DNA from 4 places in the Klebsiella sp. NPDC088457 genome. Region 4 is predicted to be linked to each of the others. Evidence: predicted binding sites of a transcription regulator. Region 4 holds the regulator's gene; each other region holds the start of a gene.

Region 1 (7,202 bases), on a different contig from region 4:
TACCTGTTCAATTAAGCAACTTGTTCTATTATCGCATTTTTTAGTGCATCAGCCAAAACGACTGTCCCAGGTGGCATTTATTGTTAAACGGTAGCGAAGGTGGGTGAGTGAAATGTAGCGCAAAATGTGGGGATGTAAATTAACGCCGTTTGCTATATGATGCCGGCCGTTTATTTTACTCATTTCCTATGTCGAGCAGGTACACCATGCCAGTGTTACATAACCGCATTTCAAATGAGACGTTAAAAGCGCAGATGTTAGCCGAGAGCGAACCGCGTACGACGATCTCTTTTTATAAATATTTCACCATTGTGGACCCGAAAGCGACGCGCGATGCGCTGTGGCTCGCGCTCACCGAACTAAACGTCTTTGGCCGCATCTATCTGGCCCGCGAAGGTATCAACGCGCAAATCAGCGTCCCGCAAAGCAAGGTCGAAGCTTTACGCGAGTTCCTGTACGCCTTCGATCCGGCGCTGGATGGCCTGCGCCTGAACATCGCGCTGGACGACGATGGCAAATCCTTTTGGGTGCTGCGCCTCAAAGTCCGCGATCGCATCGTGGCGGATGGGATCGACGATCCGACGTTTGATGCTTCCGACGTCGGGGATTATCTGAAGGCGGCAGAAGTCAACGCCATGCTGGATGACCCCGACGCGGTGTTTATCGACATGCGTAACCACTACGAATATGAAGTGGGGCACTTTGAGCAGGCGCTGGAAATCCCGGCGGACACCTTCCGCGAACAGCTGCCGAAAGCCGTCGAAATGATGCAGGAACATAAAGACAAAAAAATCGTCATGTACTGCACCGGGGGAATCCGCTGCGAGAAGGCCAGCGCCTGGATGAAGCATAACGGCTTCAACAAAGTCTGGCACATCGAAGGCGGTATCATCGAATATGCCCGTCGCGCGCGTGAGCAGGGGCTGCCGGTACGTTTTATCGGCAAGAACTTTGTCTTTGATGAAAGGATGGGAGAGCGCATCTCCGAGGATGTGATTGCCCATTGCCATCAGTGCGGCGCGCCGTGCGATAGCCATACCAACTGTCTGAATGACGGTTGCCACCTGCTGTTTATTCAGTGCCCGAGCTGCGCCGAAAAGTTTGCCGGATGCTGTAGCGAGGCCTGCATGGAAGAGCATAAGCTGCCCGAGGAAGAGCAGCGTAAGCTGCGGGCCGGGCGTGAAAATGGCAATAAGATCTTCAATAAGTCACGCGGTCGGCTGAACACCCGGCTGGGGATCCCGGATCCTGCGACATCAGAAAAACCATAACCAGATAAGATCGACGATCGCCAGCAGCAGCCACAGCGCGAGGTAAATCATAAAGTGCTCGCGGACGTTGTTGACCAGTAAATCATACAGGCGACGCATAAAATCTCTCTGTGATGAACGGCCTCCATCGAGGCCGTTTTTTTGTCTGTCGGTTGGCGGCCCGCCACGCGGGCAATTACGGCTGAAAGCGTGCCAGCGAGAAGGGGGCCAGGTCAAATGCCGGCGTCTCTCCGCGCGCAAACTGGGTGGCAATCTCGCCGAGCACCGGCGCAAATTTAAAGCCATGGCCGCTTAGCCCGCTAATCAACAGCGTGTCAGGGTGGCCGGGCAGCGTATCAATAATAAAGTCCTCATCCACCGTGTTGTCGTAAGTACAGGAAGCGCCGTGCAGGCAGCCGCCGATACCGGGCAGGACGTTGCGCAGGAAATTGAACGACTCGGAACCGTCCGTGGCGACTGTGCCGAACGGCGTGCGCTCCTCAGGGGCGGAGATAAGCTGCCCGCCGTTGTGCTTACCGATTTTCAGTTCATTGTCTTCTGCCGGAAAACCATAGTATTGATCGCCGTTGGGCAGTTCGCCGGTAAACGCCGGGAAGTTGTTTTTGCGACTGTAGCGGCCGTCGGCCTGGAACCAGGCAAAGATTTTACGTACCGGCTGAACCGGCAGGCCCGGAAGCAGACGCGTGACCCACGTTCCGGCGCTGACCAATAGCTTCTTGCCGCGGTAGTGGCCGTCAGCGGTTTCGATAGTCACGCCGTCCGGGTGGTGGTGAATGGCGGTAACCGGGCAGTTAAACAGCTGCGCGCAGCCTGCCTCGCGGGCGAGGCGAATCCAGGTTTCGATGGCCAGTTCGCTGCGCAATACCCCGGACGCCGGTTCGAATATTCCGCGGTAATCTTCCGGGACGCGAATCTCCGGCCAGCGGGCCATAATGGCCGGAGCATCCATCTCTTCAACATCGAGCTGAAACTGGCGGGCGCTGTGAGCGACGTTAGCGAGGAAAGGGGAATTCGCCGGGCCGAGGTTAATCACCCCGGTACGTTCAAAGACCGCCTCGCCGCTGGTGACGGCGAGCTCGTCCCACAGCTGCTGCGCGCGGAGTACCAGCGGGACATACTTTTCGCCCTCGCCATAGGCGTGGCGGATAAGACGCGTGTTGCCGTGGTGACTGCCTTCCTGATGCGGAGGCCGGTGGGCGTCGGTCATCAGGACGTTAAGTCCGGCACGGCGAGCATAATAGCCGGCGGCGGCGCCCGTGGAACCGCTACCGATAATGATGAGATCGTATTGCATGATATGTTCCGGTTTTTTGCTTTATTAGCAGGGTAATTAACAACCTGCGCTTATACAAGCCCGAAAATAAATTAGGCACCCGCGGGTGCCTGTTTAGTGTGAGTATATCGATAGCGGCATAATTTTTTAATGCCTGCGGTACTCATTTGCCTGGTATTCACCTGATTCTATCTTCGCAATACCTGCTTCCAGAATAGAAATAAATTGACGTGCGACTTCCGTCGTTAGCCATAGCGTCTGGCCAATTTCAGCTTCGTTACTGCTTTCATGAGTGGGGTTTTGGTAGTGCAGGCGCAACATCATGGCATCGTAGCTATCAACGGTGCTGATGTCCCATCCGACGAGGGGATGGGTCTGGATGACTTCATTATTCTTTTCCATCATAACCCCTTATTCATATGTTAAAAGACAACAATTCTCGAGGTTTAATGCATATTTTTTGAAGCAAGTTAATTATATCAGGAGTTAAGAATAAACTCGAGAAATTAAATCCAGCGGGGCAGATCTTCCCCTGCCTGATGATTTTTTGCGCAAATTTAGTCCCGCGGGGCATTATTTTTTAAGGAAATAATCAGAAGAATAAAGAAAAGTCTGAGTCTGCGGTAGGGATAAAAAAGCCGGGGCGACCCGGCAAAAAAAGCACAATGAGGGAGCAAATTGAATTTGCTGTATCTGACGCTCTTGCGACGGCCTGCACGCCTGGCAGAATCCCCCGGCTGACTTCTGTCACCTCAGCGGGAAAACTGCGCGGGCGCTGTCAGGCTGGCCGCAAGAGTCAGGATACGTCATGGATAAACCAGTCATCAGCGCTTTCCCAGGTTTCCTGCAGGATTTCGCTTATCCGGTCTTTATCTTCTTTCAGGCCGCCAATGACGGACAAATTGTTACTGCTGGCAAAGCGCACCGTGACCTGGCTTGGGTTATCCGGGAACTGTTGTTCAATACGCCGCGAGAGTTCGGTGTTTAGCGCTTCTAACGCGCCGCTGGGTAAAGCTGTGGATTTGGCGATAGACACTTCGATGCGCATGATGGCCCCCTGTGTAGTATACTGGTTATTTATACAGTATCAAATCTCTGTTTACAACAGGGGGCAACGCTTTTATTTTTTCATGGTCCAGCGCAGGGTTTCGCCGGCGAGGAACGGCACCAGAGTATCGTCCGGCAGCGCGATGCTGTCAGCCACGGTACTCTCTTCCCGCACCAGCTCAACGAAGGTCTCATTAACCGGCAGGCCGTAGAAGCGCGGGCCATTCAGCGAACAGAATGCTTCGAAGTGCTGCAGGGCATTCATCTCTTCAAACACCGTGGCGTAGCTGCCCAGCGCGGTTGGGGCGTTAAAGCAACCGGCGCATCCGCAGCTGGCTTCTTTACGATGACGGGCGTGCGGCGCGGAGTCGGTGCCAAGGAATGCGCGGGTAAAGCCGCTGGCGACCAGCTCACGCAGCGCCTGCTGGTGGATATTACGTTTCAGAATCGGCAGGCAATAGAGATGCGGACGTACGCCGCCAACCAGCATGTGGTTGCGGTTGAACATCAGGTGCTGCGGGGTAATGGTCGCGGCCAGCAGCTCATTGCCGTCACGGACGTACTCGGCGGCATCTTTGGTAGTGATATGTTCAAACACCACCTTCAGACCCGGTAAACGCTGACGCAGGGGTTCCATCACCGTTTCAATAAAGCGCGCTTCGCGGTCGAAGATATCGATATCCGCATGGGTCACTTCGCCGTGAACCAGCAGCGGCATCCCCAGTTTTTCCATCCGCTCAAGCACCGGCATAATGGTATCAACGCTGGTGACACCGTGGCTGGAGTTGGTGGTGGCATTGGCGGGATAGAGTTTTGCTGCCGTGAATACGCCGGCCTGGAATCCACGTTCCAGCTCCGCGGGATCGAGCGTATCGGTCAGGTAGCAGGTCATCAGCGGGGTAAAGTCATGCCCGGCGGGGACGGCATCGAGGATACGCTGGCGATAGGCGATGGCGGCGTCAACGGTGGTGACAGGTGGCACCAGATTCGGCATCACGATCGCCCGGCCATAGAACTCACTGGTGTAAGGGACGACGGTTTTCAGCATCTCGTCATCGCGCAGATGGATATGCCAGTCGTCAGGGCGGCGGATTTTCAATACCTGGGATTGTGCTGTCATGGAAGGCTCCGGCTAATAGGGTCAGTCATCAGGGCTGTTTTTGCCGGGCACTAAGGATAAGCGTAAACGTTTTCCTTTGCATCAACTTCCGTAAAAAAACGGGCGCCGCAGCGCCCGGGCTCTTAATTGGTGAACGGGATAATGATTTCTCCCGGTTTCACCTCAATACCTTTCGCATATTTTTTCGCCAGCGCCTCGCCGGTGCTGGCATCTTCACGCAGCACGTAGGCCGGCTGCTGGTTGAAGTAGCTGCGCAGGGACTGATTCAGATACGGGATCAGCGTCTGCACGACGGACTGCAGCTTTTCAGGCGCCACTTTCGCATCGACCACTTCCATCTCCTGCAGGAAGATGGCGCCTTTCTCTTTATTAAACACCGGCAGCGCCTTGAGCTTCAGATCAATGGTGGCCTTCTGGTTGCCGAATAACGAGTTCAGATCCAGATTGGCGATGCCGCTCAGCGTCACCTTGTTCGGCTCTTCCCGGCCAATAGCGCTGGTCAGATTGTGTAACTCAATATGTGCATCCGCTACGCCCGGCAGGCCGATGTCCTTGGCGAAGTGGTTACGTTTCTGCAGCGCCTGGTTAATTTCCTGCTCGCTAACGGAATATTGCGTTAGCTGGTTACAGCCGCTCAACAGGCCGCTGACGATCAGCGCGGCCACGATAAACATCTTTTTCATTGGGTTCCTTAACGGTCATGCCATGGGCTCATCCTGACATAAAGCAGCATGGCCTGCCAGCGTTGGGCGTGCCAGCGGAAAATGCTGAAAATGCGTCTGACCCCGAAGGTAAAGTCAGGTACGCGATTCGAGCATCCCGGAGGTCGATCGCTTCTGACTAAATTGCCACCACAGGGCGATAAAGGTGATCAGGCCGATAATGCTCAGCATCAACCACGGCAGCTCCGGCTGGTTCACCGCTTTACCGGCGTCGAACAACCAGCCGCCGCCGGCGTAGCCAAACGCCCCGCCAAAGGCCAACCCCAGGCGGCTAAACCCCATGTAGCTGCCGCGGGCACGGGCATCGGCCAGCGATGCGCCAAGGGTTTCACGGGCCGGTTCGGCAATGATAGAACCCATGTAGAAGAGACAAATCAGCGTAAAGAGCTGCTGTAAATTGCTGGTTAAGCCAATGGGCAGCATGGCTAAGGTCATGACCAGCAGGCCGGCCATCAGCCGGTGCTCCAGACGAAAGCGCTGTTCGCTCCAGCGCGCGATGGGATACAGCAGGGTGAGCGAGAGGGTCGCTTCGATGGCATACATCCATTTCACCGCGCTGGGGGAGCCGGCGATGTCGTTGACCATAATCGGCAGCATCAGCATCACCTGAACCGCCAGCATATAATAGCCGGTGAGCGTCAGCACGTAGGTGACAAAGCGCCTGTCGCGCAGCACCCGGCCCAATCCCTCACGGACCGGCGTCTTCACCGTTGACAGTTTCCACGCCGGGAGATACCAGGCGTTGAAGGCGGCGCAGGCGACGAACAGCGCCGCCCCCACGCAGCAGACAAGGCGGAAGTCATATTGCAGCAGCCAGCTGCCGAGCAGCGCGCCGATAACCGCCCCGGCGCTGTCCTGCATCATCAGGATGGAAAAGAAGCGCCCGCGCTGATGCGGACGCACCAGTTTAACCACCAGCGCCGCGCGTGGCGGATCGAATAACGTACCGCCGAGTCCTGAGAGAATACATGAGAGCCACAGTACCCAGGGCTCATGCGCGACGGCCATCGCCGCGAAACCGCCCGCGCGCATTAACATCCCGGTGACGATCATCGGCTTGGCGCCAAAGCGATCGGCCACCGCGCCACCAAAAATGCCCAACCCCTGCTGGACCAGCTGACGCAAGCCGAGGGCAATCCCGACCATCAGCGCCGCCCAGCCCATCTGGTCGACAAAACGAATGGAGATCAGCGGAAAGACAACAAAGAAGCCGAGGACGACCAGCATGTTGTCGACTAACAGGAAATATTTACCCAGGTTCCTTGCCTGCGATACGCGGGACATTTCCCCTCCAGGGAAAAGAAAGAGTTGCCCGGATAGTGTGCGGGGAAGGCACTGACTTTCCCAGCTTCCTTGCGATAATATTTTTTTATCAAAATGCAAGATCGATAGAGTCTATTCATCGAAAAGGGGAGATGGTGCAGAAAATGGTATGTTGCTGTTTTCACACAACCGTTCAGGACAGGTATAGTGAAAGGAGCAGGGTGATAAGTCAGGGGAACAGGAGAAGGGAATGTTTGGCTATCGCAGTAACGTACCCAAGGTGCGTTTGACGACGGACAGGCTGGTGGTTCGGCTGGTTTACGATCGTGACGCCTGGCGTCTGGCCGATTATTACGCGGAGAATAAAGGGTTCTTAAAACCCTGGGAGCCGGTGCGCGACGACAGCCACTGCTACCCCTCCGGCTGGCAGGCGCGTTTGTCGATGATTTCGGAGTTTCACAAGCAGGGCTCGGCGTTCTATTTTGCGCTGCTCGACCCGGAAGAGA
Region 2 (7,202 bases), on a different contig from region 4:
AATTCTGCGTTCTATCGACGACAGCCTGCGACGTTTAGGCATGGAATATGTCGACCTGCTGCAAATCCACCGCTGGGATTACACCACGCCGATCGAAGAGACGCTGGCAGCGCTGGATGAGGTGGTAAAAGCGGGTAAAGCGCGCTATATCGGCGCCTCATCGATGCATGCCCGGCAGTTTGCCCAGGCCCTCGAGCTGCAGCAGCGTAACGGCTGGGCGCGCTTTGTAACCATGCAGGATCATTACAACCTGATCTATCGCGAGGAAGAAAACGAGATGCTGCCGCTGTGCCGGCGCGCCGGCGTGTCGGTGATCCCGTGGAGTCCGCTGGCGCGGGGCCGCTTAACCCGCCCGTGGGGCGAAACCACCGCACGTCTGGTGTCCGATGAGTTTGGCAAAACGCTCTACAGCGCCACCGATGAAAACGATGCGCAGATTGCGCAGAATCTTGCCGACGTAGCGGAAGAACTGGGAGCCAACCGCGCGCAGGTGGCGCTGGCCTGGCTGCTGAGCAAACCCGGCGTCGCCGCGCCGATCGTCGGGGCATCCCGCCAGGAGCAACTCGACGAACTGCTGGGGGCGGTGGATTTAACGCTAACCCCCGAGCAGGTGGCGAAGATGGAAGCGCCGTACCAGCCGCACCCGATTGTCGGCTTTAAATGATATTGCCGCCCCGGGCGACCCGCCCGGGGAACGACACTCCGGTTGCGTAACGCCGCCGGAGTACCGGCATCAGAAAAGACCGATCGGCCAGTGGTGGCCAATCACGTACAGCACCCCTGCGGAAATCACCCCGGCGACGATATCGTCGACCATAATTCCCATCCCACCGTGAATATTGCGGTCAAACCAGCGAATCGGCCACGGTTTCCACATATCGAAAATACGGAAGATCGCGAACCCGGCGGCCACCCATTGCCAGTCGAGGGTCGGCAGCGCCATCAGGGTTATCCACATACCGACAAATTCATCCCAGACGATGCTGCCGTGATCGTGGGTGCCCATATCCTTCGCCGTGCGATGGCAGATATAGACCCCGATACAGATGCTCATCATCACCACCAGCGAATAGAGCTGCCAGGGGAGAAAGGTCATCAGATACCAGAACGGAATCGCCGCCAGCGAGCCCATCGTACCGGGCACGACGGGACTTAAACCGCTGCCAAAACCGGTCGCCAGCAAATGCCAGGGATTAAGCATATTGAGCCGGCTTTTTGCCACATCTTTACTACGCACCAAAATGATCGTACCCCTTTAAATCCAGCTGAACCGGCTTGCCGGCCTGCAGCAGCTGCAAACCGTCCGCTTCAGCTCCCACCTGCCCAATGCAGGTAAAGCGCGCGCCGAGCTGGCCGATTGCCACATCGAGCGCGCCGCGGTTCAGCTCCGGGACGGTAAAGCACAGTTCATAGTCTTCGCCGCCCGCCAGCGCCCAGCGCAGCGCCTGCTCCGGCGCAACCTGGCGCAGCAGCGCATCGGATAGCGGCAGCGCGTCGAGATCGATCCGCGCGCCGCAGCCGCTGGCCTTCAGGATATGGCCGAGATCGGCAATCAGGCCGTCGGAAAGATCGATAGCCGAGCTGGCCAGATCGCGCAGCGCCTGACCTTGCAGTACCCGCGGCAGCGGGCGTAAATGGCGCGCCAGCAGATAATCGGCGTCGGCCGCCGATTCCACCACCAGCCGATCCTGCAAAATAGCCAGCCCCGCGGCGCTATCGCCGGGGGTGCCGGTAACATAAATCCAGTCGCCGGGTTTCGCCCCGGAGCGCTTCAGGGCGCGTCCCGGCGGCACAAAACCGTGAATACCCAGGGTCATTGACAGAGGACCGCGGGTCGTATCACCGCCGATCAGCTGCATATCGTAATAATTAAGCTGCATGAACAGGCTGTCGCTGAACGACTCCAGCCACGCTTCGTCCGCCTCCGGTAGCGTCAGCGCCAGCGTCAGCCACGCCGGTTCAGCGCCCATCGCAGCGAGATCGCTCAGATTGACCGCCAGCGCCTTATAGGCGAGGTCTGCAGGATCGATATCAGGTAAGAAATGGTTGCCCGCCACCAGGGTGTCGGTGCTGATTGCCAGCGTTTTTTTATCGGGAATATTCAGGAGAGCGCAGTCATCGCCGATGCCGGTTTCTACATCGAGACGCCTGCTTTTTACGCGATCAAAATAACGGGCAATCAGGGAGAATTCGCCGCATGCCATACGTTATGCCTCAGCAAAAGAAAAGAATAAGGCCGGACCCTGCGTGGATGACATCCCGCGAGACCCGGCCTGGAGTTTACTTTTTGTTGGGACGAATTGCCGGGGCTGCTTTGTCCAGCACGCCGTTAACAAACTTATGGCTATCTTCGGCGCCGAAGGTTTTCGCCAGTTCGATAGCTTCGTTGATCGCCACTTTGTACGGGACATCGTCACGCTTTGACAGCTCGAACAGGGCGATACGCAGTACCGCTTTTTCCACCTGGCCCAGCTCTTCCAGCAGACGGGACAGGTACGGCTTCATCAGGCCGTCGAGGTATGCGCTGTTAGTCGCCACTCCGGACAGCAGTTCGCGGAAATACAGAACGTCGACATCTTTAACATCTTGTTCCGCCAGGAACTGGTATTCAACATCGGCGATGTCGTTCTGGGACAACTGCCAGGAGTAAAGCGCCTGGACAGCACACTCACGGGCGCGGCGACGAGCAGCAGGTTTCACGGAATTCCCCTTACAAAAAAAATCAGGCCTTGATGGCTTTCAATACGTTAATCATTTCCAGCGCGGTCAGCGCAGCTTCTGCGCCTTTATTACCGGCTTTGGTGCCAGCGCGTTCGATGGCTTGTTCAATGCTTTCTGTGGTCAGAACACCAAAGGCTACCGGGATTTCGCTGTCCTGCGCGACATGAGCGAGGCCATTGCTTGCTCCGCCAGCCACATATTCAAAGTGCGCGGTACCACCACGAATCACCGTACCCAGCGCAATAACCGCGTCATATTTACCGGTTTTTGCCAGTACGCCAGCCGCCAGCGGCAGCTCATACGCGCCTGGAACCCACACAACGGTAATATTTTCATCTTTTACCTGACCGATGCGCTTCAGTGCGTCAAGCGCCCCTTCCAGCAGGCTGTCATTGATAAAGTTGTTGAAACGCGCAATGGTGATGGCGACGCGAGCGTCCGGGGTAGCAACGTTAGCTTCAATAATGTTCATACTCTTCCTTCGGGTTCATATGGCCCCGCAGGGGGGCGGATTTTATCATAATAATTTGTGCGCTGCTTCCCTTTCGACCAGGGAGATCATGCGCCCACTAAATGCAGGCAAACATCCGGGCCTACATGACGTATCTCATTGAATTTGAAATGGGGAGCTGCGGCCAGTTTCTCAAGGCCCGGCAGCTCGCATAGCCCGCGCGCGTCACTGCCTAATAGTTTAGGCGCAATATAGACGATAAGCTCGTCCACCAGCCCCGCCTGCAAAAGCGCGCCGGCCAGCGTCGGCCCCGCCTCCACCCAGATGCTGTTCACCTGCTGTTTGCCAAGCTGCATCATCAATAACACCAGATCAAGGTGGCCGTTATGTTCCGGGATCTGCAGGGTGCGCACGTTTTCCGGCCATTGCCGATCGTCAGCCTGGGTACGGGCAAAAAGAGTCTCTCCCGCCTGCTGCACAATGCGGTGCTGCGGCGTGACGCGGTTGTGGCTGTCGATGACGATCCGCAGCGGCTGACGCAGGTTTTCCCGCGGGTACAGCGCCTGGGTATCGGGGTCCAGTTCTTCCCAGCGCACGGTCAGTGCCGGGTCGTCCGCCAGAACGGTGGCGCTGCTGGTCAAAATAGCATGGCTCCGGGCGCGCAGACGCTGTACGTCGCGCCGCGCCTGCGCCGAGGTGATCCACTGGCTTTCGCCGCTGGCCATCGCCGTGCGCCCATCCAGCGAAGCGCCCATTTTGAGCTGAACATAAGGGAATCCGGTGCGCATCCGCTTGAGAAAGCCTTTATTCAGCGCTTCAGCTTCGCCCATCATCAGGCCATGGCTGACCGCAATTCCTTCCTGCTGCAGACGATACAGACCGCGCCCCGCCACCTGCGGGTTAGGATCCTGCATCGCGGCAACGACGCGGGTGACGCCCGCGGCAATCAGCGCTTCGCAGCAGGGCGGCGTACGGCCATGATGGCTGCAGGGCTCCAGCGTTACGTAGGCGGTCGCCCCTTTGGCCTTGTCGCCGGCCATGCGCAGCGCATGCACTTCCGCATGCGGCTCACCGGCGCGATAGTGAAAACCTTCCCCGACGATGTCACCGTCTTTCACGATCACACAGCCGACATTCGGGTTCGGATGGGTCGTAAAACGCCCGCGCTGCGCCAGCTTGAGCGCTCGCGCCATGTACATTTCGTCATGCATGGCTTAATCCTGTAAGCGGGCGATTTCTTCGCCGAATTCTTTAATATCTTCAAAACTGCGGTAGACCGAAGCAAAGCGAATATAGGCCACTTTATCGAGCTTCTTCAGCTGTTCCATCACCAGGTTGCCGATCATTTTGCTGGGCACTTCGCGTTCGCCGGTGCCGCGCAAATGCGTCTTGATATGGTTGAGCGCCATTTCAACATCGTCAGCGCTGACCGGACGTTTCTCCAGGGCTTTCAGCATCCCGCTACGCAGCTTATCTTCATTGAAGGGTTCCCGCACATCGTTGCTCTTGATCACCCGAGGCATTACCAGCTCTGCCACCTCAAAGGTGGTGAAACGTTCATTACAGACCAGGCACTGCCGACGACGACGCACAGAAGAGCCCTCACCCACCAGACGAGAGTCGATCACTTTGGTATCTACGGCGAAACAGAAAGGGCAATGCATAGCGCGTCCTGACAGGAAGTTAAACTGACGGGTAGTTTACCGCGAAGTGACCCGACAACAAAGAAAGAGCTTTTGAGACAAAGGATCTATGCCTGGTTAATCTGAACTGGCTACCATTAATTATTCTCTGTTAACGGAATCCCCTACCATGACAAGACGTTATTTTAAGCTGGCCATTGTGGCGAGTCTCTTTACCCTCAGCGCCTGCGCCCAGCAAAGTGCAGTTCGCCAGATGGACCAAAGCGTGAGTACGTTGAGCAAAGAGATGACGCAGCTTAATCAGCAAACGGTGAAGATTACCCAGCAAAACGCCCTGAACGCAAAGTCCAGCAGCGGCGTCTATCTCCTGCCCGGCGCCAGAACCCCGGCGCGCCTGCAAAGCCAAATCGGGACATTGCGGATGTCGCTACGTGATATCACTCCTGACGCGGGCGGCACTCGCCTGACGTTACGTATTCAGGGTGAATCGAACGATCCGCTACCGGCGTTTAGCGCCACCGTCGCCTCCGGTGAGCTCAGCGGCACGACGGAAAACTATCAGGAAGTGAACGTTCAGGATCAGCTGATCAGCGCGCCCGCCAGCACTCTGGCCCCCAGCGATGTGGACATCCCGCTGCGCCTGAACGGCGTCACGCCGGATCGGCTCGGCTTCGTGCGCATTCACGATATCCAGCCCGCCAACCCGCAGTAAAGCGCTGTCGCCGGGTGTCGCTGACATCCGGCCCTCCCCCGCGAAAATTCATTCACAATTTTTCCGTTCGGTTCAGTAAAAATTGGCCGCACTGATGAATTTCAGTGGCATTTTGTCAAGAAATGCATAGAATCGTGAACGCAATCGATTACGTATGTTTCTGTTCTGTGAAACAACACGTATTTTTGTGAGCAATGATTTCTATAATAGACCCCCACAGAAATACGAAATATTTAGCAACGCTTCGGCAACGTTTCTCACGCCTTTTGGCTTAATTTAAACAGTGGCATCATTATGAAAAAAACATTACTGGCAGCAGGCGCCGTTCTGGCGCTGTCCACATCGTTCACTGCTGGCGCGGCAGAAAACGACAAACCGCAGTACCTGTCTGACTGGTGGCACCAGAGTGTAAACGTGGTGGGTAGCTACCACACGCGTTTTGGGCCGCAGATCCGTAACGATACCTACCTGGAATACGAAGCGTTCGCCAAGAAAGATTGGTTCGATTTTTATGGTTACATGGATGCGCCGGTATTCTTTGGCGGTAACACCGACGCGAAAGGTATCTGGAACCACGGTTCGCCACTGTTTATGGAAATTGAACCTCGCTTCTCCATCGACAAACTGACCAATACCGATCTGAGCTTTGGTCCGTTCAAAGAGTGGTATTTCGCCAACAACTATATCTACGATATGGGTCGTAACGCCTCCGGTCGCCAGAGCACCTGGTACATGGGTCTGGGTACCGACATCGATACCGGCCTGCCGATGAGCCTGTCCCTGAACGTGTATGCGAAATACCAGTGGCAGAACTATGGCGCGTCCAACGAAAACGAGTGGGATGGCTATCGCTTCAAAGTGAAATACTTTGTTCCGCTGACCGACCTGTGGGGCGGCTCGCTGAGCTATATCGGCTTCACCAACTTTGACTGGGGTTCCGATCTGGGCGATGACAACTTCTACGACCTGAACGGTAAGCACGCGCGTAGCAGCAACTCCATCGCTTCCAGCCACATCCTGGCGCTGAACTATGATCACTGGCACTACTCTGTCGTAGCACGTTACTTCCACAACGGCGGCCAATGGGCAGACGACGCTAAGCTGAACTTCGGCGACGGCGACTTCAACGTCCGTTCTACCGGCTGGGGTGGTTACTTTGTTGTCGGCTACAACTTCTAATCCTGCCTGACGATAAAATCCGGCGGCGCCGCGCCGCCGGAAAAAAGCCGCTCCCGGCAATAAGACTGCCCCGCCAGACCAGGCTTAACACTTCACCTTACGTAAAAAATCGCTCAATGAACGGTCGGCACCTTCGCGAAAACGCCGCTCCGTGGCAACGATCCGCAGACAGCGGTCGAGGCGAAAACAGCGATAGTCGTTGCGCAGTTCGCACCAGGCCACCAGCATCCAGCGTTCGCCCCAGAAGAACAGACCCAGCGGCATCACCTCCCGCTGCGACCGCTGCCCGGCCTCGTCACGGTAATTCAGTGCCAGCACCCGCTGCGCAGAAATCGCCTGGTGGATGAGATCAAAATCACTTCTGGAATAGGGCTGATTGCCGAGATCCGGGGCAAAAATCCGCGTCTGCTCCGCCTTGCGACGGCTCTCTTCCGGCAAAATTGCCAGCACCTTTTCCTGCGCCGACTCCAGCTCTCGCGACAGCGAATCGCCGCCC
Region 3 (7,202 bases), on a different contig from region 4:
TGGTCATTGACGAGTAACCGTAGCGTAAGCGGGAGGTTTCCGGCTCCGGATTATAGGCAAGCCAGGTCACGTAGGCCGGATCGTCAAACGCAATCCCGACCACCTCCCGGGTCTTGCGGTTGATCTGCCGCAGGCTGGTTAGCCCACGCTGGCGTTCTTCCACCACCAGCCAATCGGTAAACAGCGTGAACCCTTCCAGCATGACGTCGTGGCGCGGCGCAATCAGGGTTTGCCACTGCTGTTCATCACGCGCATGGCTGCGATAAAGACCGAAGTTTTTCCCCTCGCGGTTGGAGCGCAGGTAAAAAGCGTGCTGATAGTGATCGAGACTGTATTCGTGATCTTTGCGGCGCGGCAGGAAGCATACCGGTTCAGCATCCGGCATTTCGGCATTGAGCAGCAGCACTTCACTGGTGGTGGCGCTGGCAAGATAGATCACCATGAACTGCTGGGAGGTGGTCTTATGGACGCTGACATAGAACGTTTCATCCTTCTCCTCATACACCAGCACATCTGAATGCGGTGAAGCCCCCACGGTATGCCGCCAGACCTGGTAAGGCAGCAGCGTGGTCGGATGCTTACGGACATACCATAGCGTTTGTGAATCATTGCTCCAGGCAAATTCTGGCGAAACGTTCTCCAGCACCTCAGGGTACCAGCTGCTGTTTTGCAGATTGCATAAACGCAGGCCATACTGCCGCCGGGAGAGATAATCCTCCGCCACCGCCATCGTATGATTGTCAGGCGAGATCCCGAGCGCGCCAAGGGTATAGAACTCGCTATGCGCCGCACGCTGGTTGCCATCGAGCAGCAATTCCCATGAGTCCCACTCCTCTTTCAGCACCGACTGGCGTTGATAAATCGCGTATTCGCAGCCCGGCTCATACACCTGACGATAGCGATAGCCATTTTTGCTATAGGGGGCGGAGACTTCCCGTTGCGGGATGCGGTCAATAATCTCTTTCAGCACCCGCTCCTGCAAACTCCGCTGCGTGGACATAACCTTCTGGCCGTACGCGTTTTCCGCGCGCAGATAGTCAAGCACGTCTGACCGCGCGCGATCGTCGTCGCGCAGCCAGAAGTAGTTATCGATGCGGGTATCGCCATGTAAGGTCATGGCGTGGGGGATTCGTTTCGCTTTTGGTGGCATCTTTTGCTCTTTTGCATCCTGTATCTGTACACAAAATCATTCAAGAAACGACTTGAAGGATGGCGTGTCTATAAGGGTGGCAAAAGTGGCACGCGTTGCAAGCAAAACCTGCTGATTCAGGTGGAAAGCGCCTGTTTTTGCGCCTGAATATCCTGTTCAATATCGGCGCGCACTTCCGCCGGGAGCCGTAACGCCTCGCCAAGCGCATTGAGATAGCTACGTTCCATAAAGTGATCGATATCGATCACCGCGCAGCTGATGTAATAGACTTCCAGCGCTTCCTGCTCGCTGCTGATGCCCTGCGCCAGACGCTGGGGATCCAGAGGTTGCGCCAACGCGCGATCGATCAACACCCGCCCCTGGACATCGATATTGGCCGCCCGCAGCTGCTGCTCAATATTAGCCCGCTCGCTGTCATCAATGTGTCCATCGCTTTTCGCGGCAAACACCAGCGCCATGATCAGCCGTTCGCTGCGGGCATCCAGCTCGCCAGCTGGCGCGGCAGAGCCGGCGGGCTGCGGTTGCGCCCCCTGCGGCGAATGGCGGCGCATTTTCTGCTGATACTTATTCCACAACACGCTCCCTGCCACCGCACCGCCGCCAACCAGCAGCGCGCTGGTGCCATATTTGGCCAGCAGCTTGCGTGATGACTGACTCGCCACCAGCAGCCCCGCCAGACCGCCCAGCGCGCCGGGCAGGAGGAAATTGTTACCGTCAGCGCGTTCGCCGGACGGCGAAGATTGCCCCTGCTGGCCGAGCAGAGACTGCAGTTGATTGAGCCAGTTAGCCATGAATGCCCTCGTTGCTGAATAAGCGATGCCATCAGCCTAAACGACGCGATGTCAGGAAATGTTATCCATGGCTAAAGATGCGCAAATTCCAGACGCGCTCAGGCCGCTTTCGCTTTGCGCGCCCTGCTGGCCGCCGGGACGGCAACGGAAGGTTTGCCCGGCTCATCCGCAGAGTCCGTCTCGCTGTGGCCGTCCTGTCGCGCCACTTCCTCACTCTCTTGCGGGAGTTTCCCGGACTTCAGAATATGATGGAGCGTGTCTTTGCGTTCCGCCAGCCACATCGCCATTTCATCGCGTTGAGGTTCATCCAGCGTCAGCGGGCACGCCACCAGCCAGTCGTTAAGGACCTCGGCAAGATCGAGCATTTTGTCGTAAGCATCGGCCTCTTTTTTGCTGGTAAACGACATCTTTTCCTCACCTTCGCGGATCACCACATATTGAATTGCAACCGCCATCGCGCAGCCTCTTTATACTGTATTTTTATACAGTATAACAAATTTTCCGCCAGGACTCAACCAACAGCCATAAAGACAGACGCAAACGTTTTCGTTTATAATGCGGCGTATGTTTTTTTACTGCGGAAAAGAGTCATGACTTTATTAGGCACAGCGCTGCGTCCTGCAGCCACGCGGGTGATGTTATTGGGTTCAGGCGAACTGGGTAAGGAAGTCGCCATCGAGTGTCAACGCCTGGGGATTGAGACCATCGCGGTCGATCGCTACCCCGATGCGCCAGCGATGCAGGTCGCACATCGCTCACACGTGATCAACATGCTGCACGGCGAAGCTCTGCGCGCGCTGGTCGCGCAGGAAAAACCTGACTACATCGTGCCGGAAATCGAGGCTATCGCTACGGATACGCTGGTCGAGCTGGAACTGTCCGGGCAGAAAGTGGTCCCCACCGCGCGCGCGGCGAAGCTGACGATGAACCGCGAAGGCATTCGTCGCCTGGCGGCGGAGGAGCTGCAGCTGCCGACATCCGCCTACCGCTTTGCCGACAGCGAAGCGGCGTTTCGCGAAGCCGTCGCCGATATTGGCCTGCCCTGCATCGTTAAACCGGTGATGAGCTCTTCCGGCAAAGGCCAAAGCTTTATTCGCCATCATGAACAGCTGGCTGACGCCTGGCGCTATGCCCAGCAGGGCGGCCGCGCCGGCGCCGGTCGGGTGATTGTTGAAGGGGTGGTGAATTTCGATTTTGAAATTACCCTGCTTACCGTCAGCGCCGTCGACGGCGTCCATTTCTGCGCGCCGGTCGGCCACCGCCAGGAAGATGGCGACTATCGCGAGTCCTGGCAACCGCAGCAGATGAGCGCGCAGGCGCTGGCCCGCGCCCAGGAGATTGCCAGCAAAGTGGTTCTGGCGCTCGGCGGCTATGGTCTGTTCGGCGTCGAGCTGTTCGTCTGCGGCGATGAGGTGATTTTCAGTGAAGTTTCGCCCCGCCCGCATGATACCGGAATGGTGACGCTCATCTCCCAGGATCTCTCTGAGTTCGCCCTGCACGTTCGCGCCTTCCTCGGCCTGCCGATTGGCGCGATTCGCCAGTACGGCCCGGCGGCCTCCGCGGTGATTCTGCCGCAGCTGACCAGCCAGAACGTCACCTTCGGCAATATTCAGGCCGCCGTCGGCGCCGGCCTGCAGCTGCGCCTGTTCGGTAAGCCGGAAATTGACGGCTCCCGTCGACTGGGCGTCACCCTGGCGGTGGCTGACAACGTCGAGGAAGCGATTGCCCGCGCGAAAGCGGCCGCTGCGGCGGTGCTGGTGCAGGGATAAAAAAACCCGGTAGCGCTCGCGCTTACCGGGTCTGCACTTAGCGATAGATCAGGGCGTAAAAATTACTTCGCGCCCTCTACCGCTTCACGGGCAATTTTCGTGATACGGTCGTAATCACCGGCTTCCAGCGCATCCGCCGGCACCAGCCAGGAGCCGCCGATGCACAGCACGCTGTTCAGCGCCAGGTAGTCGCGGTAGTTTGCCGGAGAGATCCCCCCGGTCGGGCAGAAGCGGATATGCGCGAACGGGCCGCCGATAGCCTGCAGCGCTTTTACGCCGCCGTTTGCTTCCGCCGGGAAGAATTTGAACTCTTTCAGGCCATACTGCATACCCAGCATCAGTTCGGATACGGTGCTGATACCCGGGATCAGCGGGATGGTCCCTTCTTCCGTCGCCGCTTTCAGCAGCGACTCGGTCAGGCCAGGGCTGATAGCAAACTGGGCGCCAGCTTCGGTGACGGCTTTCAGTTGCTCTACGTTGGTGACGGTACCTGCGCCGACAATCGCCTCCGGCACTTCTTTCGCAATCGCGCGGATCGCCTCCAGCGCGCATTCGGTACGCAGCGTCACTTCCAGTACGCGTACGCCGCCGGCAACCAGCGCTTTGGCCATCGGCACAGCGTGTTCCAGCTTTTTCACCACGATCACCGGTACTACCGGGCCGGAGGTGAGGATTGCTTCTGCAGTTGTTTTCCAGTTTTTCATCAGAGTTTCTCTCTCGCCAGATCTACAAAATTGTATCGTCTTAAAAAGTGATGCAGGTTGCGCCCTGTTCTGCTCCGGAGAGTTTTTCCCGCAGCGCGGCGAACATTTCCCGACCGCTCCCGACACGCGAACCGCTGAGGTCAGGAACATGCGGCTGGCGTGCAGCCAGTTCGGCGTCATCCACCAGCAGCGTCAGTTCACCGCTCTGCCCGTTCACGCGGATGGTATCGCCATCACGTACTTTCGCCAGCAGCCCACCATCGTACGCCTCAGGCGTTACATGGATTGCTGACGGTACTTTGCCTGATGCGCCGGAGAGTCGACCATCGGTGACCAGCGCAATTTTGAAACGGCGGTCCAATAATACACCAAGTGGCGGCATAAGTTTATGTAATTCTGGCATGCCGTTCGCTTTTGGCCCCTGATGACGGACAACAACCACGCAGTCTTTGTCCAGCAATCCGGCTTCGAAAGCCGGCAGCACGTCGTGCTGGCTTTCAAAAACCACCGCCGGCGCTTCAATAATCTGGTTTTCCACCGGCACGGCGGAGGTTTTCATCACCGCCCGCCCCAGGTTACCGCTGAGCACTTTCGTCCCGCCATGGCGAGAGAATGGCCTGGCGAAAGTCGCAATAACCTGATCGTCTAACGGCGCCTCCGCCCCTTCACGCCAGTCCAGCTCGCCGTTATTCAGCCACGGCTCCATGGTATAGCGCGAGAGACCGAAGCCGGCCACGGTATGCACATCTTCGTGCAACAGGCCGCCTTTCAGCAGTTCACGCACCAGCACCGGTACGCCGCCTGCCGCCTGGAAGTGGTTAATATCCGCCGGGCCGTTCGGGTAGAGGCGCGCCAGCAGCGGCACGACGTCAGAAAGATCGGAGAAATCATCCCAGTTAATAATGATGCCCGCCGCTCGAGCCATCGCCACCAGGTGCATCGTATGGTTAGTCGAGCCGCCGGTTGCCAGCAGCGCCACAATGCCGTTGACCACCACTTTCTCATCGAACATTTTCCCCAGCGGCAGCCATTCGTTGCCGTTGCCGGTCATCCGCGTCACCTGGCGCGCAGCGGCGACGGTCAGCGCTTCGCGCAGCTCGGCGTCCGGGTGAACAAACGAGGAGCCCGGGAGCTGCATGCCCATGAATTCGACCACCATCTGGTTAGTATTAGCGGTCCCGTAAAAGGTGCAGGTCCCCGGAGCGTGGTAGGAGGCCGCTTCAGATTCCAGCAGCGCCATGCGATCGACCTTACCTTCGGCATACAGCTGGCGAATACGTACTTTCTCTTTGTTCGGCAGACCGCTGGCCATCGGGCCAGACGGCACGAAAACGGACGGCAGATGGCCAAAGGAGAGCGCGGCCATGGTCAACCCGGGGACAATTTTGTCACACACTCCCAGATACAGCGCGCCGTCGAACATGTTATGCGACAGGCCAATAGCGGCAGACATGGCGATCACCTCACGGCTGAGCAGCGAGAGCTCCATGCCGTCCTGGCCCTGAGTAACGCCATCGCACATCGCCGGAACGCCGCCGGCGACCTGGCCTACCGCATTCACCGAATGCAGCGCCTTGCGAATAATATCCGGGTAATACTCATACGGCTGATGGGCGGACAGCATGTCGTTATAGGAGGTAACGATGGCAATATTGTTCCGCAGCATGCTCTTCAGCGAGGCTTTATCATCCGACTGACAGGCCGCAAAGCCATGGGCCAGGTTACCGCAGGCCAGCTGCGCGCGATGGACGGTATCCGTTTTGGCTTGATTAATCCGTGCGAGGTAGGCGGTGCGGGTTTCACGCGACCGTTCGATAATGCGATTTGTTACCCGTAACATTGTCGAATTCATAAAGGCTCCTGAATTTTTATCTGTCCGGCTACAGCGTTTTTAGCGATACCTGAGAAGGTGAAAGGCACCAGCACTGCAGCTCAGCGGCAAAATATCTGCCTGCAGTGTAATAAAAAAAGCCCCGGGGGTGAATCCTCCCGGGGCTTAAAAGAATAAAAATTATGCGACTTACTGCGTCAGATCATGTTACCGGTAAAATAACTCATCCGGATAATGACCGGACTATTCAAATTCATTCCATGAACGACCATCGCGGGTAATCATCGCCACAGAAGCGACCGGTCCCCAGGTGCCTGCCTGATACGGTTTTGGCGCATCGCGATCGGCGGCCCAGGCTTCGGTAATGGAGTCAACCCACTTCCACGCCTCTTCCACTTCATCACGGCGTACGAACAGCGCCTGAATACCGCGCATGGTCTCCAGCAGCAGACGCTCATAGGCATCCGCCAGGTGCGTTTGATTGAAGGTTTCCGAATAGCTCAGATCCAGCTTGGTAATCTGCAGATTGTGTTTGTGGTCAAGACCCGGAACTTTGTTAAGAACCTGGATATCAACGCCCTCATCCGGCTGGAGACGAATCGTTAACTTGTTCTGCGGCAGCTCCTGCCAGTTCTCTTTGAACAGGTTCAGCTCCGGCGTTTTGAAATACACCACCACTTCGGAACATTTGGTCGGCAGACGTTTACCGGTACGCAGGTAGAACGGCACGCCGGCCCAGCGCCAGTTGTCGATATCGACGCGGATCGCCACGAAAGTTTCGGTATTACTCGATTTGTTGGCGCCCTCTTCTTCGAGGTAGCCCGGCACTTTTTTCCCCTGGGCAAAACCCGCGGTGTACTGGCCGCGAACCGTTTTCTCACGCACGTTAGAGCGATCGATACGGCGCAGGGACTTCAGCACCTTCACTTTTTCATCGCGGATGCTGTCGGCGCTGAG
Region 4 (7,202 bases):
CGCAATTTAGCGATGCGGCAGCGAAGAACTTTGGCGCCGGCTGGACATGGCTGGTAAAAAATGCCGATGGCAGCCTGAGTATTGTCTCCACCAGCAATGCGGGCACGCCGCTGACTGGCGAGGCTACGCCGCTGCTGACCGTGGATGTCTGGGAACACGCTTATTACATCGACTACCGTAACGCCCGCCCAGAGTATCTGGCGCACTTCTGGGCGCTGGTAAACTGGACGTTTGTGGCGGCCAATCTGGCGGCATAAATCGCCTACGCAGAAGGGTTGCCCCTTCTGCGTATCCCCGGTTACTGCCCGGCAAACGCCTCTTCAGGCTGCGAGCGGCCGCCGAACAGCACCAGCAGCAGCGCCACGCCGGCAATAATCGCCCCCATCACCGGGACAAAGGCATAGCCCAGCCCACCGGAAATCACCGCCCCACCGGCAGCCGCGCCCAGCGCATTGCCGAGGTTAAACGCCCCGATATTCACCGAAGAAGAGAGCCCCGGCGCTTCATGAGCGACGCGCATCACGCGCATTTGCAGCGGCGGTACCACGGCAAAGGTCGCCGCTCCCCACACCACCATGCTAATCGCCGCCCCCACCTGGGTTTGCGCCAGCAGCGGAATCGCCAGCATGATAACCATCAGCAGCAGCAGAAAGCCTTTCAGCGTGCCGGAAACGGAACGGTCGGCAAACTTACCGCCCAGGTAGTTGCCCAGCGAGAAGCCGACGCCAATCAGCACCAGCATCGCGGTGACGAACAGCGGCGACGCATGCGTAATGGTATGCAGCACCGGCGAAATATAGGTATAGAGGGTAAACATGGCCCCGGCCCCCAGCACCGTGGTCAGCAGCGCGGAAAGCACCTGCGGACGCATCAGCACGGTGAGCTCCTGTTTAACATTCGGCCGCTCGCCGGCGCTGCCTTTTGGCAGAGAGAACCACAGGCTGGCCATCGCCACCAGACCGAGGCCCGCGGTAGCGAGAAACGACATCCGCCAGCCGATGGTTTCACCCAGCCAGGTTGCCGCCGGAACGCCGCCAATATTGGCGATGGTCAACCCCATAAACATCGTCGCCACCGCGCTGGCCTGCTTGTGTTTTGGCACTACGCTCGCCGCAACCACCGACCCCAGGCCAAAGAAAGCGCCGTGATTAAGGCTGGTGATAATGCGCGAGATCAGCAAGGTCGTGTAATCCGGCGCCATTGAGGAGAGGACGTTGCCGAGAGTAAAGATCGCCATCAGGAAAATCAGCGCATTTCTGCGCGCGCGATGGGAGAGCAGTAAGGTCATCAGCGGCGCGCCGACCATCACGCCAATCGCATACGCGCTGATCAGCATTCCCGCAGCCGGAATAGAGACGTCGACACCTTTGGCAATGACCGGCAGCAGCCCCATCGGGGAAAACTCCGTCGTACCAATACCAAACGCGCCGATCGCCAGCGCTAACAGGGGAAAGTTGATTTTCATTCAATGACTCCAGCAGACCGTCCTCAGCGACGGCATCTCATCAGAAGTCAAAAGCATGACATCAATCACAGAAAAACAAAAGTAAACGGAATGGCAAAAGATTTTTGCAAAATTGATAATAATGGCGGGACGTTGGGGGAAAGAGCGCTCTCCCCCGGCAAAATCAGTGCAGTACCGCCGTCAGCCCGGCGGCAACAATGAGACCCAGAACAATAATCGTTGTGGTCAGCGAAAACTTCAAATCTGTATCCATCAATTTTTCCCCCTGTTATCCCCACATGAAAAGTGAGCTTGCTCATTTTTGCACAATATAGCGTAAAAATCTTCTGAGATTTAGGGTGATGCACATTTTTGCTCTTCCCCTTTGCCGCAAGATCGGACAAAATCCCACGCTAATTTGAAAGCGTATCGGCCATTGACCCCTTCCTGTCGTTCTGTGTCGTTTTCCCGACGTGATGCAATGTTGAACATTGTACTCAGGGTGTGTATAGGCAAACGTTTACGTACCGATAATCAGACGATCAGGTCAAGGTCTGGAGTGAGAAGTAATGGCAACAATTAAAGATGTAGCGAAGCGCGCAAACGTTTCCACTACAACAGTTTCACATGTGATTAACAAAACCCGCTTCGTTGCTGAAGAAACCCGCAACGCGGTCTGGGCGGCGATCAAAGAGCTGCACTACTCCCCCAGTGCGGTTGCGCGCAGTCTGAAGGTTAATCACACCAAATCTATCGGCCTGCTGGCCACCAGCAGCGAAGCGGCCTATTTCGCTGAGATTATCGAAGCCGTAGAGAAAAGCTGCTTCCAGAAAGGCTATACCCTGATTCTGGGCAATGCGTGGAACGATCTTGAAAAGCAGCAGGCCTACCTGTCGATGATGGCGCAAAAGCGCGTCGACGGCCTGCTGGTGATGTGCTCGGAATACCCGGAATCGGTATTGAGCATGCTGGAAGAGTACCGCCACATTCCGATGGTGGTGATGGACTGGGGTGAAGCGAAGGCCGACTTTACCGATTCGGTCATCGATAACGCCTTCGAGGGCGGCTATATGGCTGGCCGCTACCTGGTCGAACGCGGCCACCGTGAAATTGGCGTGATCCCCGGCCCGCTGGAGCGTAATACCGGTGCCGGACGGCTGGCCGGCTTTATGCAAGCCATGAAAGAAGCGCAGATTTCCGTTCCGGAAAGCTGGATTGTTCAGGGAGATTTCGAACCGGAATCCGGCTACCGGGCGATGCAGCAGATCCTCAGCCAGCAGCACCGTCCGACGGCGGTATTCTGCGGCGGCGACATCATGGCGATGGGCGCCATCTGCGCGGCGGACGAAATGGGCCTGCGCGTGCCGCAGGATATTTCGCTGATCGGGTATGATAACGTGCGCAACGCCCGCTATTTCAGCCCGGCATTGACCACCATTCATCAGCCGAAAGATTCTCTCGGCGAAGCCGCCTTCAACATGCTGATGGATCGTATCGTCAACAAGCGCGAAGAGTCGCAGTCGATCGAGGTTCACCCGCGTCTGGTGGAACGCCGCTCGGTCGTTGACGGCCCGTTCGTCGACTACCGCCGCTAACCTTCCCCACGGCGCCGGTTACTCCGGCGCCCGCAGCCACTCGCGGTTCAACGTTTCACTGTCGCCCAGATAATCCAGCAGCCACGCGAGCGCCGGCGAAGTATCGCTTTGCTGCCAGGTCAGGCAGCACGCCGCGTCCGGGAACGGATTTTCCAGCGCCAGCGCGGTCCATTCGCCGCGGTCGATCCACGGACGGGCAAAGTGCGTCGGCACCATCCCGACGCAGAGTCCCGCCGACAGGCAGGTCGCCGACGATTCCCAGTCGGGTACCACCACCCTTTTCTGATTGTCCAGTAGCCAGGTTGTGCGTTTCGGCAACGAGCGGGAGGTATCTTCCCTCACCAGCGACGGCCAGTTGCGCAACATATCATCGCTCAACGGGCCCGTCATCTGCGCCAGCGGATGATGGCTCGCCACCACGCAGTGCCAGCTTAGCATCCCCATATCGCGAAAGGCGTAGCGCCCGCCCACCGGAATCGAGCGGGTCGCACCAATCGCCAGTTCCACGCGTCCGTCGGCCAGCGCGTCCCAGACGCCGTTAAACACCTCCTGAAAAACAATCAGTTCGACATCGGGAAAGTGGCGATAAAAATCGACGATCATCTGCCGCATACGCGCCGGTTTAACAATGTCATCGACGGCGATCGACAGCTGCCCGCGCCAGCCGTTGGCAATCTGCTGACACTGCTGGCGGGTGATCTGCATTTTTTTGATAACAGAACGCCCTTCCTGTAAAAACCAGATCCCGGCCGGGGTGAGTTCAACATCGCGATGGCGACGTTCGAAAAGGGGAACCTTCAGCCACTCTTCGAGCTGGCGTACGGTGTAGCTGACTGCTGAAGGTACGCGATGCAGCTCCTGCGCCGCTGCGCTAAAGCTACCGTTGCGGGCAACAGCATCAACGACTTCGAGTGAGTATTCGGACCACATATTCTGCCTGCAAAATTTTTGAATGCATGTAGCAAATATTAGCGTTTCACAAGCCATTATGCACTCCCTACACTCTGCGGCATCAGACCGCATCTATAAGAGAATGTTATGCAACAACCTGGGAAAGGATTTTTAGTGTGGCTGGCGGGACTCAGCGTGCTGGGTTTCCTCGCCACCGATATGTACCTGCCGGCTTTTTCAGCTATTCAACAAGATCTGAATACCTCAGCGGCATCGGTGAGCGCCAGCTTGAGCTTATTCCTCGCCGGCTTCGCCCACGGCCAGCTGTTCTGGGGGCCGGTTTCCGACCGCTACGGCCGCAAACCGGTTCTGCTGTCCGGGCTGGCGATTTTCGCTATCAGCTGCCTCGGGATGCTGTGGGTGCGTGACGCCACGCTGATGCTGGTCCTGCGCTTTATTCAGGCCATCGGCGTCTGCGCGGCGGCGGTGACCTGGCAGGCGATGGTGACCGACTATTACCCTGCCCAGCGCACTAACCGCATTTTTGCCACCATTATGCCGCTGGTGGGCTTATCTCCGGCGCTGGCGCCGCTGCTCGGCAGCTGGTTACTCACGCACCTCGAATGGCAGGCGATTTTCGCCACCCTGTTCGCTATCGCGGTGCTGCTGATGCTGCCGGCCCTGCGGCTTAAACCGGCGAACAGGCAGCCCGGCGCCACTGCGCAAAAGCTGCCCTTCCTTGCCCTGCTGCGCTCCCGCGAGTACAGCGGTAATGTACTGATTTACGCCGCCTGCTCCGCCAGCTTTTTCGCCTGGCTGACCGGCTCACCGTTTATTCTGCACGAGATGGGCTATGGCCCCACCGCCATTGGCCTGAGCTATGTCCCGCAGACCATCGCCTTTTTAGTTGGCGGCTATGGCTGTCGCGCGGCGCTACAAAAATGGCAGGGAAATCAGCTGCTCCCGTGGCTGCTGGTGATTTTCGCCGTCAGCGTCGCGGCCACCTGGCTGGTTGGCCGACTGGCGGATGTATCAATTGTTGCGTTGATGGTGCCCTTCTGCGTCATGGCGATTGTTAACGGCGGTATTTACCCGATCGTCGTCGCCCAAGCGCTGAAGCCGTTCCCGCAGGCCACCGGCCGCGCCGCGGCGCTGCAGAACACCCTGCAGCTCGGCCTGTGCTTCCTGACCAGTTTGCTGGTTTCCGCGCTGATCGCCACTCCGCTGCTGACCACCACCAGCGTGATGCTGGTCTCGATTGCGCTGGCCGGGATTGGATACCTCATGCAGCGTCATACCGCCTGCCTGACGACGGAGTCGTCGCATGCATAGAATTATTTCACTGATGTTATCGTACAGTAATTAGCCTGCTAATATATTTTTATTGAAAGCCCGATATTAGCGGCCTATACTGGATCCGGCATCACATAAATAGAAAGTTTATTGCACTTAACGGGGGCAGGATGCATCCCGTTTCACCATGGAAGGCCTTTCGGCAAGGGTTATCACCCTTCCTCTGTTCTACGTCGGATAGCAGCTTCACGGATATTCCGTGAGATTTCTCACAAAGCCAAAAAAGCGTCTACGCTGTTTTAAGGTTCTGATCACTTGGGCGTGATGGAGAAGCTATGAGTTCATCGTGTATAGAAGAAGTAAGCGTACCAAACGACGACTGGTACCGAATTGCAGCCGAGTTGCTCGGTCGCGCGGGCATTGAAATTAATGGGCCCGCCCCCTCCGATCTCCGGATTAAAAACCCGCTCTTTTTTAAACGTGTTTTACAGGAAGGGTCTCTGGGGTTAGGTGAAAGTTATATGGACGGCTGGTGGGATTGCGAACGGCTGGATATATTCTTCCATAAAGTGCTTCGCGCCGGACTGGAAAGTCAGCTTCCTCACCATCTGAAAGACACGCTGCGTATCGCGAGCGCACGCCTGTTCAATCTACAAAGTAAAAAACGTGCGTGGATCGTCGGCAAAGAGCACTACGATCTTGGCAACGATCTTTTCAGCCGCATGCTCGACCCCTATATGCAATATTCCTGTGCTTACTGGAAAGATGCGCAAACGCTGGAACAAGCTCAGCAGGCAAAACTCGATCTTATTTGCCGCAAGCTGGAGCTGGAGCCAGGCATGCGGGTGCTGGATATTGGCTGCGGCTGGGGCGGCCTGGCTTATTACATGGCCAAAAATTACCAGGTTAGCGTGGTCGGCGTCACCATTTCTGCAGAACAGCAAAAAATGGCGCAACAGCGCTGCGAAGGGCTAGACGTCACTATTTTGCTGCAGGACTATCGCGACTTAGATGATAGTTTTGACCGTATTGTTTCCGTCGGGATGTTTGAACACGTCGGCCCTAAAAACTATGACACCTACTTTTCGGTGGTCGACCGCAACCTGAGCGCCGATGGCCGTTTCTTACTGCACACCATTGGTTCGAAAAAAACGGACCACAACGTCGATCCATGGATTAATAAATATATCTTCCCTAACGGCTGCTTACCGTCGGTGCGCCAGATTGCGCAGGCCAGCGAATCGCATTTCGTGATGGAGGACTGGCACAACATCGGGGCCGATTACGACACGACGCTGATGGCCTGGTATGAGCGTTTTCTGGCCAGCTGGCCGGAAATCGCCGATAACTACTCGGAACGTTTTAAACGCATGTTCAGTTACTACCTGAATGCCTGCGCAGGCGCTTTTCGTGCGCGGGATATTCAGCTCTGGCAGGTGGTCTTTTCCCGCGGCGCCGAAAATGGACTCCGCGTCGCTCGGTAAAAAAATCCCCCGGTAATACGGGGGATTTTTCTTTTATGCTGCTATGCTGCCGTTAATTCTGCGTTACTCTTCGCTGATTTTTTGCGCCGCTTCTTTCGCCGCCAGCACCCGCTCGACGGTATCCACCACCGCCTGAGTCTGCGGGTCGATCTCGATATTCACCCGGTCGCCGAGTTTTTTCGCCCCCAGCGTCGTGCGCTGGAGCGTTTCCGGGATCAGATGTACGCAGAAACGCGTCGGAGTGACTTCACCTACCGTCAGGCTAATTCCGTCGACGCCAATAAAGCCTTTATACAGAATATATTTCATCAGGGTCGGATCCTGGACCTTAAACCAGATCTGCCGGTTATTTTCCGAGGTCAGGATCTTGACGACTTCCGCGGTGGTCATAATATGCCCGGACATCAGGTGCCCACCGATTTCATCGCTGAACTTGGCCGCGCGCTCCACGTTGACCACGTCGCCTTCCTGCACCGCACCGAGGTTAGTAATACG

The links. The regulator PurR, encoded in region 4, represses purine synthesis genes. The targets are predictions, from matches to a motif close to CANGCAAACGTTTGCNTG.
Region 1: a site for PurR is predicted at 4,771-4,788, ahead of pyrC (dihydroorotase). Genes of this name have one in related genera too.
Region 2: a site for PurR is predicted at 5,665-5,682, ahead of ACI2JR_RS09535 (nucleoside-specific channel-forming protein Tsx). Genes of this name have one in related genera too.
Region 3: a site for PurR is predicted at 2,475-2,492, ahead of purT (formate-dependent phosphoribosylglycinamide formyltransferase). Genes of this name have one in related genera too.

The regions. Positions count from the first base shown of each region.
Region 1 is NZ_JBJDNH010000025.1:67,469-74,670, reverse strand. Features, by position in the region: gene ACI2JR_RS17015 (oxygen-dependent tRNA uridine(34) hydroxylase TrhO) at 207-1,271, shown strand; gene ACI2JR_RS17010 (YceO family protein) at 1,257-1,370, opposite strand; gene solA (N-methyl-L-tryptophan oxidase) at 1,447-2,565, opposite strand; gene bssS (biofilm formation regulator BssS) at 2,692-2,946, opposite strand; gene dinI (DNA damage-inducible protein I) at 3,341-3,592, opposite strand; gene pyrC (dihydroorotase) at 3,665-4,711, opposite strand; gene ACI2JR_RS16985 (lipoprotein) at 4,834-5,394, opposite strand; gene mdtH (multidrug efflux MFS transporter MdtH) at 5,509-6,717, opposite strand; gene rimJ (ribosomal protein S5-alanine N-acetyltransferase) at 6,947-7,202, shown strand, end outside.
Region 2 is NZ_JBJDNH010000012.1:2,224-9,425, forward strand. Features, by position in the region: gene ACI2JR_RS09495 (aldo/keto reductase) at 1-664, shown strand, start outside; gene pgpA (phosphatidylglycerophosphatase A) at 734-1,237, opposite strand; gene thiL (thiamine-phosphate kinase) at 1,230-2,204, opposite strand; gene nusB (transcription antitermination factor NusB) at 2,281-2,700, opposite strand; gene ribE (6,7-dimethyl-8-ribityllumazine synthase) at 2,723-3,193, opposite strand; gene ribD (bifunctional diaminohydroxyphosphoribosylaminopyrimidine deaminase/5-amino-6-(5-phosphoribosylamino)uracil reductase RibD) at 3,280-4,383, opposite strand; gene nrdR (transcriptional regulator NrdR) at 4,387-4,836, opposite strand; gene ACI2JR_RS09530 (SadB/YajI family lipoprotein) at 4,985-5,527, shown strand; gene ACI2JR_RS09535 (nucleoside-specific channel-forming protein Tsx) at 5,822-6,706, shown strand; gene ACI2JR_RS09540 (helix-turn-helix transcriptional regulator) at 6,791-7,202, opposite strand, start outside.
Region 3 is NZ_JBJDNH010000010.1:85,869-93,070, reverse strand. Features, by position in the region: gene ptrB (oligopeptidase B) at 1-1,150, opposite strand, end outside; gene ACI2JR_RS08630 (tellurite resistance TerB family protein) at 1,267-1,941, opposite strand; partial or broken gene ACI2JR_RS08625 (YebG family protein) at 2,162-2,396, opposite strand; gene purT (formate-dependent phosphoribosylglycinamide formyltransferase) at 2,532-3,710, shown strand; gene ACI2JR_RS08615 (bifunctional 4-hydroxy-2-oxoglutarate aldolase/2-dehydro-3-deoxy-phosphogluconate aldolase) at 3,773-4,414, opposite strand; gene edd (phosphogluconate dehydratase) at 4,455-6,266, opposite strand; gene zwf (glucose-6-phosphate dehydrogenase) at 6,489-7,202, opposite strand, start outside.
Region 4 is NZ_JBJDNH010000003.1:6,237-13,438, forward strand. Features, by position in the region: gene sodB (superoxide dismutase [Fe]) at 1-257, shown strand, start outside; gene ACI2JR_RS03125 (MFS transporter) at 299-1,465, opposite strand; gene ACI2JR_RS03130 (cytochrome bd-I oxidase subunit CydH) at 1,629-1,718, opposite strand; gene purR (HTH-type transcriptional repressor PurR) at 2,014-3,039, shown strand; gene punR (DNA-binding transcriptional activator PunR) at 3,058-3,969, opposite strand; gene punC (purine nucleoside transporter PunC) at 4,078-5,262, shown strand; gene cfa (cyclopropane fatty acyl phospholipid synthase) at 5,559-6,707, shown strand; gene ACI2JR_RS03155 (riboflavin synthase subunit alpha) at 6,771-7,202, opposite strand, start outside.